DNA from 2 places in the Streptomyces sp. 3330 genome. Region 1 is predicted to be linked to the other one. Evidence: riboswitches for the same ligand, from Rfam matches in the RefSeq annotation. Region 1 holds a riboswitch; the other holds the start of a gene.

What was found. A riboswitch is a leader RNA that binds a small molecule or an ion and turns the genes downstream of it on or off. The one in region 1 is predicted to bind cyclic di-AMP.
Positions count from the first base shown of each region.
Region 2: it holds a riboswitch for cyclic di-AMP, as region 1 does, so the genes downstream of both, J2X68_RS29985 (M23 family metallopeptidase) here and J2X68_RS08035 (transglycosylase family protein) in region 1, are expected to answer to the same signal.

Region 1 is NZ_JAVDVA010000003.1:479,416-485,250, forward strand. It holds gene J2X68_RS08025 (cytochrome P450) at 198-1,493, shown strand; gene J2X68_RS08030 (transglycosylase family protein) at 1,699-2,709, shown strand; cyclic di-AMP (ydaO/yuaA leader) riboswitch at 2,918-3,104, shown strand; gene J2X68_RS08035 (transglycosylase family protein) at 3,108-3,815, shown strand; gene eno (phosphopyruvate hydratase) at 4,189-5,481, shown strand; gene J2X68_RS08045 (septum formation initiator family protein) at 5,594-5,835, shown strand, end outside.
Region 2 is NZ_JAVDVA010000021.1:125,312-131,146, forward strand. It holds gene J2X68_RS29970 (DNA topoisomerase IV subunit A) at 1-676, opposite strand, end outside; gene J2X68_RS29975 (pitrilysin family protein) at 947-2,296, shown strand; gene J2X68_RS29980 (pitrilysin family protein) at 2,293-3,681, shown strand; cyclic di-AMP (ydaO/yuaA leader) riboswitch at 3,876-4,044, shown strand; gene J2X68_RS29985 (M23 family metallopeptidase) at 4,059-4,802, shown strand; gene J2X68_RS29990 (GntR family transcriptional regulator) at 4,991-5,686, shown strand.

The DNA.
Region 1 (5,835 bases):
TCGGCGCGAGGGCCTGGACGGGCACAGTGAGTCGGCACAGTGAGTCGGCGCAGTGAGTCGGCGCAGTGAGTCGGCGCAGTGAGTCGGCACGGGAGCCGGAGGACCTGGGGGCCGGGCCGCGCAGGTGCTCGGCAGGGGGCGCCCGCCGCGCGCAAGGCGCTCGCGGAGCGCGGCGGGGACACCGCTACGGTCGGGGAGTGACCGAGCAGCCCGACACAGACCACCCGGACCGTACCGCTCCCGAACTCTTCACCTGGGAGTTCGCGACCGACCCCTACCCCGCCTACGCCTGGCTGCGCGAGCACGCGCCCGTGCACCGCACCACACTGCCCAGCGGCGTCGAGGCCTGGCTGGTCACCCGGTACGCCGACGCCAGACAGGCCCTCGCCGACCAGCGGCTCTCCAAGAACCCGGCGCACCACGACGAACCGGCGCACGCCAAGGGCAGGACCGGCATCCCCGGCGAGCGCAAGGCCGAGCTGATGACGCATCTGCTCAACATCGACCCGCCGGACCACACCCGGCTGCGCAGGCTCGTCAGCAAGGCCTTCACCCCGCGCCGGGTCGCCGAGTTCGCGCCGCGCGTCCAGGAGCTGACGGACCGGCTCATCGACCGGTTCGCCGCCGAGGGCCGGGCCGACCTCATCCACGACTTCGCCTTCCCGCTGCCCATCTACGCGATCTGCGACCTCCTGGGCGTCCCCCGGGAGGACCAGGACGACTTCCGCGACTGGGCCGGGATGATGATCCGGCACGGCGGGGGGCCGCGGGGCGGTGTCGCGCGGTCGGTGAAGAAGATGCGCGGGTACCTGCTGGAGCTCATCCACCGCAAGCGCGCGGAGCTCCCCGCCGACCCGGCTCCCGGCGAGGACCTCATCTCCGGTCTGATCCGCGCCTCGGACCACGGCGAGCACCTCACCGAGAACGAGGCCGCCGCCATGGCCTTCATCCTGCTGTTCGCCGGTTTCGAGACGACCGTCAATCTCATCGGCAACGGCACCTACGCGCTGCTCACCCACCCCGAGCAGCGCGCACGCCTCCAGCGGTCGCTCACCGCGGACGACGGCGAGCGCGGTCTCCTCGAGACGGGCGTCGAGGAACTCCTGCGCTACGACGGCCCCGTGGAACTGGCCACCTGGCGGTTCGCGACCGAGCCGCTGCGCGTCGGCGGGCAGGACATCGCGCCGGGCGACCCGGTGCTCGTGGTGCTGGCGGCCGCCGACCGTGACCCGGAGCGTTTCCCGGAACCCGACACCCTCGACCTGTCCCGGCGTGACAACCAGCACCTCGGGTACGGCCACGGCATCCACTACTGCCTGGGAGCCCCGCTGGCCCGGCTGGAGGGCCAGGCCGCGCTGGCCACCCTGCTCACCCGGCTCCCCGACCTGCGACTCGCCGTGGAACCGGCCGAGTTGAGGTGGCGGGGCGGGCTCATCATGCGTGGACTGCGGACGTTGCCGGTCGAGTTCACTCCGGTGCGTCCCGCGTCATGAGCGGTGCACACCTGACCGGATGTCAGCCGGAGTGTGACCGTTCGGCGGAGCAAAGGTGACCGGCACTCAAGTCTGTGATCTTCACGTGATCTGCGCGGCATTAACTTGTGACAAGTGATCGTCTGCCGATACGTTCACTCGTCAGCGCGACGCATCGGTTCCGCTCGCCGCGCCGGTCAGTGCTGTCCAGAGAAAGGCCCCTCGCATGCTCTCCGGGAACGGTCGTCACCGTCGCCCCCGCCAGGCCCCGGCGCTCCTCGTCGCGGCCGGAGTGACGGGCTCCGCCATCGCCATCCCGCTGCTCGCCGCCTCCGGCGCGAGTGCGGCCGAGGGCACGGTGTGGGACAAGGTGGCGCAGTGCGAGACCGGTGGCTCGTGGAGCGCCGACGAGGGCCGGGGCGAGTACGGCGGCCTGAGCCTCACCCAGAAGGACTGGGAGGCGCACGGCGGCCTCGACTACGCGGCGAGCCCCGATCTGGCCAGCCGCAGCCAGCAGATCGCCGTGGCGCAGGAGGTGCTCGCGGCCGAGGGGATCGGCGCGTGGGGCACCTGCGGGCTGACCTCCGGGCTCACCCAGGAGAACGGCGCGCTGAGCGTGGACACCGGCGTGGCGGACGACTCGTCCGACTCGTCCGACTCCTCTGGGTCTTCCGGATTGTCCGACCTGTCCCGGGGATTGTCCGGCTCCTCCGGCTCCTCCGACGGTGACGATTCCTCGACCGACTCGTCCGACTCCTCCGCCGATGCCTCCAGTTCGCCCTCGGCGTCCGCTTCCTCCCCTTCGTCCTCTTCCTCCGCCGCGGAGGACTCCGCTGCGACCGGCGACTCCGCCGGCCGGACCGGTGGTTCGACGGAGGCCGGGTCGCCCGCGACCGCCCCGAGTGCGGACGACTCGGACAAATACGTCCAGGATGAAGGTTCTTGGAGCCTCGTCGACACGGGCTCCCTCGGCTCCGGCCGCCACCGTGGCGCCACCGCCGACGAGGTCGCGACGAAGAGCGCGACCGACGCCGGCGTGGACGGCACCACCACCGCGTCGGCCGGACGGCACGCCGCGGCGACCTATGTCGTCCAGGAGGGCGACTCCCTCGCGTCCATCGCCGACTCCCTTGGCCTCGACGGCGGATGGCGCGCCCTCTACGCCGAGAACAGGGACCTCATCGGCGTCGACCCGAGCAACATCGCCGCCGGTCAGACCCTCGACACAGGGGTGTAATAGGGCGCAAAGCCCAAGAAAAACAGCGGGAGTTCACGTCACGCTTCGCGCCGAATGTCCGGTTTGGTGAAAGTGTGGGATGAGTCTCAGAAGCCCTGATCGTCTTTGAAATTCCTCCGATCGCGTGTCTACGGTCGAGGCCGCTCGGCAACCCGAGCCCCGGCCGTCGCAACGCCGAATCCTGCCAGCGGCGGCCCGGGAACAGTCGTCGCGTCAAGCGCCGCAGGCAGGAGCGGGGGACCCAAGGTAAGTGCCGCGCCGGTCGGTTGACCGGAACGGCTCGGGGTGAAGCCACACCTCCCGCGGAGCAGCGCTCCGCCGGACGAGGAAGTGGCCGGGCAACTCACACGGCCCGAACCCGACAGCTCACCTCGTAGGCGTCGGTGAGGGGATCCACCATGCTGTTTTCCGCAAAGGGCAAGCACCGCCGTCCGTCCAAGGCGACCCGCGTCGCCACGCTCGCCGGTGTCACCGGTGTCGCCATCGCCGCCCCGCTGATGGCGGCCGGCAACGCCTCCGCCGCCACCGCCTCCGAGTGGGACGCGGTCGCCCAGTGCGAGTCCGGCGGCAACTGGTCCATCAACACCGGCAACGGCTACTACGGCGGCCTCCAGTTCTCCGCGTCCACCTGGGCGGCGTACGGCGGCACGGCCTACGCCTCGCAGGCGAACCAGGCCTCCAAGGCCCAGCAGATAGCCATCGGCGAGAAGGTCCTCGCGGGTCAGGGCAAGGGCGCCTGGCCGGTCTGCGGCACCGGCCTGTCCGGCGCCGCCTACAACGGCTCGAGCGCCGAGTCCTCGGACTCCGGCTCCGCCGGCTCCACCGGCTCGTCGAACAGCGGCAGCACCGGCAGCCGCTCGACCGAGGAGCAGAGCGCCTCCCGCTCGACCGACCGCCCGGCCGCCTCCAAGACGGTCACCACCCCGACCGGCAAGAAGGTCAAGAAGGGTGACGGCGAGTACAAGGTCGTCAAGGGCGACACCCTCAGCTCCATCGCCGAGAAGCACAAGGTCAAGGGCGGCTGGGCGAAGCTGTTCGAGCTGAACAAGGACATCGTCGACCAGGCCGACCTGATCTACCCGGGCCAGCAGCTGCACCTGAAGTGACCCGCGCCTGACGTGGCACTCGGCCCGAGGTGACACCTGGCCCCCAGAGAAGCCACAGCGCCCTCATATCCGGGGTCGGCACACTGAAGACCTCGTGAGGGTCCCCCCGTCCCCACGGGCTCCCCGCTCCGGTGCGTGTTCCCCCGTACGCACCGGAGCGGGGTTTCTCTTTGCCCGTTCGTCACCTCCTGTCGGCTTTTCTGGGCCACCCCCTTTGTTCCGGGCGGAAACAATAGGTACCGTCTGTCTGTCCACGGGACGGTCGGTCGGCTGCCGACGGCCCCGGGGCGGTTAGGCTCTAGTCGCAAGGCTCAGCAAGGGTTCATCAAGGCCCCTGGGCCCCGCACAACCAGCGTCACATCCCAAGAAGGAGATGCTCGTGCCGTCCATCGACGTCGTCGTAGCCCGGGAAATCCTGGACTCCCGAGGCAACCCCACGGTCGAGGTCGAGGTCGGCCTCGACGACGGCAGCACGGGTCGTGCCGCCGTTCCGTCCGGCGCCTCCACCGGTGCCTTCGAGGCCATCGAGCTCCGCGACGGTGACCCGAACCGCTACCTCGGCAAGGGTGTCGAGAAGGCCGTGCTCGCCGTCATCGAGCAGATCGGCCCGGAGCTCGTCGGCTACGACGCCACCGAGCAGCGCCTGATCGACCAGGCCATGTTCGACCTGGACGCCACCGACAACAAGGGCTCGCTCGGCGCGAACGCCATCCTCGGCGTCTCGCTCGCCGTCGCCCACGCCGCCTCCGAGGCCAGCGACCTGCCGCTGTTCCGCTACCTGGGCGGCCCCAACGCGCACCTGCTGCCGGTGCCGATGATGAACATCCTGAACGGCGGCTCGCACGCCGACTCCAACGTGGACATCCAGGAGTTCATGATCGCCCCGATCGGCGCGGAGTCCTTCTCCGAGGCCCTGCGCTGGGGCGCCGAGGTCTACCACACCCTCAAGAAGGTGCTGAAGACCAAGGGCCTGTCCACCGGCCTCGGCGACGAGGGCGGCTTCGCCCCGAACCTGGAGTCCAACCGCGCCGCGCTCGACCTCATCATCGAGGCCATCCAGCAGGCCGGTTACGTCCCCGGCGAGCAGATCGCGCTCGCGCTCGACGTCGCCGCGTCCGAGTTCTACAAGGACGGCAAGTACGAGTTCGAGGGCAAGTCCCGCTCGGCCGCCGAGATGACCGAGTACTACGAGGAGCTCGTCTCCGCGTACCCGCTCGTCTCCATCGAGGACCCGCTGTACGAGGACGACTGGGCCGGCTGGAAGGTCATCACCGACAAGCTGGGCGACAAGGTCCAGATCGTCGGCGACGACCTCTTCGTCACCAACCCCGAGCGCCTGGCCCGCGGCATCGAGGAGGGCTCCGCCAACGCCCTGCTCGTCAAGGTCAACCAGATCGGCTCGCTGACCGAGACCCTGGACGCCGTCGAGATGGCCCAGCGCAACGGCTTCAAGTGCATGATGTCCCACCGCTCCGGCGAGACCGAGGACGTCACCATCGCCGACCTCGCCGTCGCGGTGAACTGCGGTCAGATCAAGACCGGCGCCCCGGCCCGCTCGGACCGCGTCGCCAAGTACAACCAGCTGCTGCGCATCGAGGAGATCCTCGACGACGCCGCGGTGTACGCCGGGCGCTCCGCGTTCCCCCGGTTCCGCTCCGCGAACTGATCGTCGCAGCAAGGGCCGAGTCAAGGCTCCGCCAGTCGTACGTACGTCCCCGTACCCGGTCCCGTACCGTGTGCGGGGACGTACGCACGTGTGAGACGGGAGGCGTGAAGCAGTGGCCGTGAAGGACCGGGACCGTTTCTCCACCGCGACCAGGATCAAGCTGCTCGGCGAGCAGACCGCGGCCCGGGTCTACCGCTCCCAGACCAAGCGCCAGGCCCGCCGCTCCCGGCTCACCGGCCGCGCCGCGCTCCTCGCGCTCGTCCTGTGCACGCTGATCGTGGCGCTGGCCTATCCGATGCGCCAGTACGTCTCCCAGCGCGCCGAGATCGCCGACCTGGAGCGGGAGAAGCGCCA
Region 2 (5,835 bases), on a different contig from region 1:
CCGGGACGTACTTCATCAGGGCGTCCAGGTCCGCGCCCGGGTAGCGGATCAGATGGCGGGCGGCCGCGATGACCTCGCCCAGGTTGTGCGGCGGCATGTTCGTGGCCATGCCGACCGCGATTCCGGACGCGCCGTTGACCAGGAGGTTCGGGAAGGCGGCCGGCAGGGCGACGGGCTCCTGCTCCTGGCCGTCGTAGTTGGGGGCGAAGTCGACCGTGTCCTCGTCGATCGACTCCGTCATCAGACTCGTCGCCGCGGCCTGGCGGCACTCGGTGTACCGCATGGCGGCCGGCGGGTCGTCGTTGCCCAGCGAGCCGAAGTTGCCGTGACCGTCGACCAGCGGCAGCCGCATGGAGAAGGGCTGGGCCATCCGCACCAGCGCGTCGTAGATCGACGCGTCGCCGTGCGGGTGCAGCTTGCCCATGACCTCACCGACGACCCGGGCGCACTTCACATAGCCGCGCTCCGGGCGCAGGCCCATCTCGTTCATCTGGTAGACGATGCGGCGGTGCACCGGCTTGAGGCCGTCACGGGCGTCCGGCAGGGCGCGGGAGTAGATGACCGAGTACGCGTACTCGAGGAAGGAGCCCTGCATCTCGTCGACGACGTCGATGTCGAGGATCCGCTCCTCGTACGAGTCGTCGGGCGGCGGGGTCTTCGTGCTGCGGCGGGCCATCGCTGCCGGCTCCTTGCTGGGGCGTGATACGGGATCTGACGCGGACCATTGTGGACCGTGGCACTGACAGCGCGGGCGAGGACCCGGCGTCGGCCGTCCGGCCCGAACGCAGAGGCATCTCCTCCACGGCTGCCCGCAGGCTACGCGATCTCGCTCTCGGCGTATGTCGCCCGGGAACTTCGCGGACCGTGCGCACGCTTGCATACAGTGGCAGGACCGGCAGGAAATCCGCGGTTTCGACGACCGCGTCCGCGATCGGAAGGGACGTACATGCCCATGGGTCACACGGCCACAGCCCAGGCAGGCTCCGGGGGCCTGACAGCGACCGAGCACCGTCTGGCCAACGGCCTGCGCGTGGTGCTCTCGGAAGACCACCTGACCCCCGTCGCGGCGGTGTGCCTCTGGTACGACGTCGGCTCACGCCACGAAGTCAAGGGGCGTACGGGCCTGGCTCACCTTTTCGAGCACCTGATGTTCCAGGGCTCGGGCCAGGTCAAGGGCAACGGACACTTCGAGCTGGTCCAGGGGGCCGGCGGCTCGCTCAACGGCACGACCAGCTTCGAGCGCACGAACTACTTCGAGACCATGCCCACCCACCAGCTGGAGCTCGCCCTCTGGCTGGAGGCCGACCGCATGGGCTCGCTGCTCACCGCGCTGGACGACGAGTCCATGGAGAACCAGCGCGACGTCGTCAAGAACGAGCGCCGCCAGCGCTACGACAACGTCCCCTACGGCACGGCCTTCGAGAAGCTGACCGCTCTCGCCTACCCGGACGGCCACCCCTACCACCACACGCCGATCGGCTCGATGGCCGACCTGGACGCGGCGACCCTGGAGGACGCGCGCGCGTTCTTCCGCACGTACTACGCGCCCAACAACGCGGTGCTCTCCGTGGTCGGTGACATCGACCCGGAGCAGACCCTCGCCTGGGTCGAGAAGTACTTCGGCTCCATCCCCGGCCACGACGGCAAGCCCGCGCCCCGTGACGGCGCGCTGCCCGACGTCATCGGCGAGCAGCTGCGCGAGATCGTCGAGGAGGAGGTGCCGGCCCGTGCGCTGATGGCCGCCTACCGGCTGCCCGAGGACGGCACGCGCGCGTGCGACGCCGTCGACCTGGCGCTCACCGTCCTCGGCGGCGGCGAGTCCTCGCGCCTGTACAACCGGCTGGTGCGCCGCGACCGTACGGCCGTCGCGGCCGGCTTCGGCCTGCTGCGGCTCGCCGGAGCGCCCTCGCTGGGCTGGCTGGACGTGAAGACGTCCGGCGACGTCGAGGTGCCCGTCATCGAGGCCGCCATCGACGAGGAGCTCGCCCGGTTCGCCGAAGAGGGCCCGACGGCCGAGGAAATGGAGCGGGCCCAGGCGCAGTTGGAACGCGAGTGGCTCGACCGGCTCGGCACGGTCGCCGGACGCGCCGACGAACTGTGCCGCTACGCCGTCCTGTTCGGCGACCCGCAGCTCGCGCTCACCGCCGTCCAGCGCGTGCTGGACGTGACGCCCGAGGAGGTGCAGGAGGTCGCCAAGGCCCGCCTGCGCCCCGACAACCGCGCGGTGCTCGTCTACGAGCCGACCGCCGCCGAAGCCCCCGCCGACCAGGACGAGAACGAGGAGGCGGCCCGGTGACCGAGCTCGCCACGATGGACTTCCACCCCCAGCCCCGGGCGGGCGAGGCCAAGCCGTGGGCGTTCCCGGCGCCCGAGCGCACCGCGCTGGCCAACGGCCTGACCGTGCTGCACTGCCACCGTCCCGGCCAGCAGGTCGTCGCCGTCGAGATCCTCCTCGACGCGCCCCTGGACGCCGAACCGGCCGGCCTCGACGGCGTCGCCACGATCATGGCGCGCGCCTTCTCCGAGGGCACCGACAAGCACTCCGCCGAGGAGTTCGCCGCCGAACTGGAGCGCTGCGGCGCCACCCTGGACGCGCACGCCGATCACCCCGGCGTCCGGCTGAGCCTCGAAGTGCCGGCCTCGCGCCTGCCCAAGGGCCTCGGTCTGCTCGCCGACGCCCTCAGGGCCCCCGCGTTCGCCGACAGCGAGGTCGAGCGCCTCGTCCGCAACCGCCTGGACGAGATCCCGCACGAGCTGGCCAACCCCTCCCGGCGCGCGGCCAAGGAGCTCTCCAAGGAGCTGTTCCCGGCCACCGCGCGGATGTCGCGGCCCCGCCAGGGCACCGCGGAGACGGTCGAGAAGATCGACTCCGCCGCCGTACGCGCCTTCTACGAGAAGCACGTGCGTCCCGCCACGGCCACCGCCGTGGTCGTCGGCGACCTCACGGGTGTCGACCTGGAGGCGCTCCTCGGCGACACCCTGGGCGCCTGGACGGGCTCCTCGGCCCAGCCGCGGCCCGTGCCGCCGGTGACCGCCGACGACGCCGGCCGGGTCGTCATCGTGGACCGCCCCGGCGCCGTCCAGACGCAGCTGCTGATCGGCCGGATCGGCGCCGACCGGCACGACCGTGTGTGGCCCGCGCAGGTGCTCGGCACGTACTGCCTCGGTGGCACCCTCACCTCCCGCCTGGACCGCGTCCTGCGCGAGGAGAAGGGCTACACCTACGGTGTCCGCGCGTTCGGCCAGGTCCTGCGGTCCGCCCCGGACGGCTCGGGCGCCGCGATGCTCGCCATCAGCGGCTCCGTCGACACCCCGAACACCGGACCCGCGCTGGACGACCTCTGGAAGGTGCTGCGCACCCTCGCCGCCGAGGGGCTGACCGACGCGGAGCGCGACGTCGCCGTGCAGAACCTGGTCGGTGTGGCGCCGCTGAAGTTCGAGACCGCCGCGGCCGTCGCCGGCACGCTGGCCGACCAGGTCGAGCAGCACCTGCCCGACGACTTCCAGGCCACGCTGTACCAGCAGCTCGCCGCGACCGGCACGGTGGAGGCCACCGCGGCGGCCGTGAACGCCTTCCCGGTGGACCGCCTGGTGACCGTCCTCGTCGGTGACGCGGCCCGGATCAAGGAGCCGGTCGAGGCCCTCGGCATCGGCGAGGTGAAGGTCGTGTCCGCGGAGTAGGCAGCGGCACGCGCGTGCGGGGCCCTGGTCGACCGAGCGTCACCAGGGCCTCCGTATGTCCGAATTGATGCGGAGGTTGCCCGTCTGCCCTGTGGGATGCGCTACAAAAACCGGGATCCGTTTGAGGATTGAAACCCGCGCCGCTTAGCGTCATCCGGACTGTTCGTCAGGCAGTGCGCCGCAGCCGCGGCACCGGACAGTCATCGCCGAGTCCCCGTACGGCGCGAGCCAGGGGAGCCGGGGACCCACTTGTGAAGTCCCTGGGGTGAATCGGACGCCCGCGCGTGAACGCGAGGGGGTCCGTAGGAGACCTTCCTGCTCCGAACCCGTCAGCTAACCCGGTAGGCGAGAGGGAAGGAAAGGACACACCCGACTTCATGGCGTTCACCTGCGCGCCCGGCAAGCACCGTCGTCCCGGCCGGATGCAGCGGACCACCGCTCGCGCGGCGGGCGTCGCGGCGCTCACCACCACCGGCGTGATGGCCACCGTCGCCGCCTCCCCGGCCCTCGCCGCCGAGCCCAGCCCCGAGCAGACCGGGCTGATCCCCGTCGTCACCGCCTCCGAGGCCGTCGCGGAGCAGGTCGACGACCAGGTCGCCGTGCAGAAGCACGCGGCCTTCGAGGAGGCCGCCCGGCAGGCCGCCGCCAAGAAGGCCGTGGAGGAGCGCGAGGCACGCGTGCGTGCGGCCCGCGAGGCCGAGCGCAAGCGCCTCAACACGTTCGTCTCGCCGATCACCGGCTCCTACGTGTCGACCAGCTACCAGGCCAGCAGCTCCCTGTGGTCCTCCGGCAGCCACACCGGCATCGACTTCCACGCGGCGAGCGGCACCACCGTGCACGCGGTCGGCATGGGCACCGTCGTCGAGGCCGGCTGGGGCGGGGCGTACGGCAACCAGATCGTCATCAAGATGAACGACGGGACGTACACCCAGTACGGTCACCTGTCGTCCATCGAGGTGGCGGTGGGCCAGCAGGTCACCCCGGGCCAGCGGATCGCCCTGTCCGGCGCCACCGGCAACGTCACCGGCGCGCATCTGCACTTCGAGGCCCGCACCACCGCGGAGTACGGCTCGGACATCGACCCGGTCGCCTACCTCCGCAACCACGGCGTGAACGTCTGACGACCCACGGCGACAGATCGTCTTGCCCCGGCCCTCCCGGCCGGGGCTTTCGGCGTTTTCGAGGCCCTGCTGTCCAAAAAATATCCCCGGATTCCGGCCCGCCATCGGAAATTCCCGCTCATTGCAATAGAGTCACGGAACACACGTCAATCGTCGACGTTTCACGGGGATTAAGGCGGAGGTCCGTCATGCGTATTCCGGCGCACTCGGTGTGCACGGCCATTCGGGACGACATCGTCGCGGGTGTCTACGAGCGCGGCAGCCGCCTCACCGAGGAACTCCTCGCCCGCCGCTACGGCGTCTCCCGCGTCCCGGTCCGCGAGGCGCTGCGCACGCTGGAGGCCGAGGGCTTCGTCGTCACGCGGCGGCACGCGGGCGCGTGCGTCGCGGAGCCGACCGAGCAGGAGGCCGCGGACCTGCTGGAGATGCGCATGCTCCTGGAGCCGCTCGGCGCCTCGCGGGCCGCCCAGCGGCGCACCGAGGCCCATCTGAAGGTCCTGCGGGGACTCGTCCGGCTGGGCCAGGAGCGGGCCAGACGCGGCAACAGCGAGGATCTGCGCTCCTTGGGGGGCTGGTTCCACGAGACGCTCGCCCAGTCCTCGGGCAGCCATGCCCTGACGTCGATGCTGACCCAGCTGCGCCACAAGATCGCCTGGATGTACGCGGTGGAGGCCCCGGCCAACCCCGCGGAGTCGTGGGCTGAGCACGGCGCGATCGTGGACGCGGTGGCGCGCGGCGACGGTGAGCGTGCGCGGGCGATCACGGCGCTGCACACCGAGCGCGCGACGGCCGCGCACCGGCTGCGCTTTTCCGGCGGCCCCGAACGCGCCGACCGTGTGAGGACTTCGCAACCTCCCGTAAACATGACGGGTCTGCGGCATTAACAAAAGGGCCGTATACAAAGAGGGGATAATTCTCGGGGATTATTTCTGCTGCCCGTGAACGGGAAATGCGAAGGGCTCGCCCGGTAATTCGGACGAGCCCTTCAGAGTTGTCGGTGCGGCGCCCGAGAGGCGACGGACACCGCGACCGT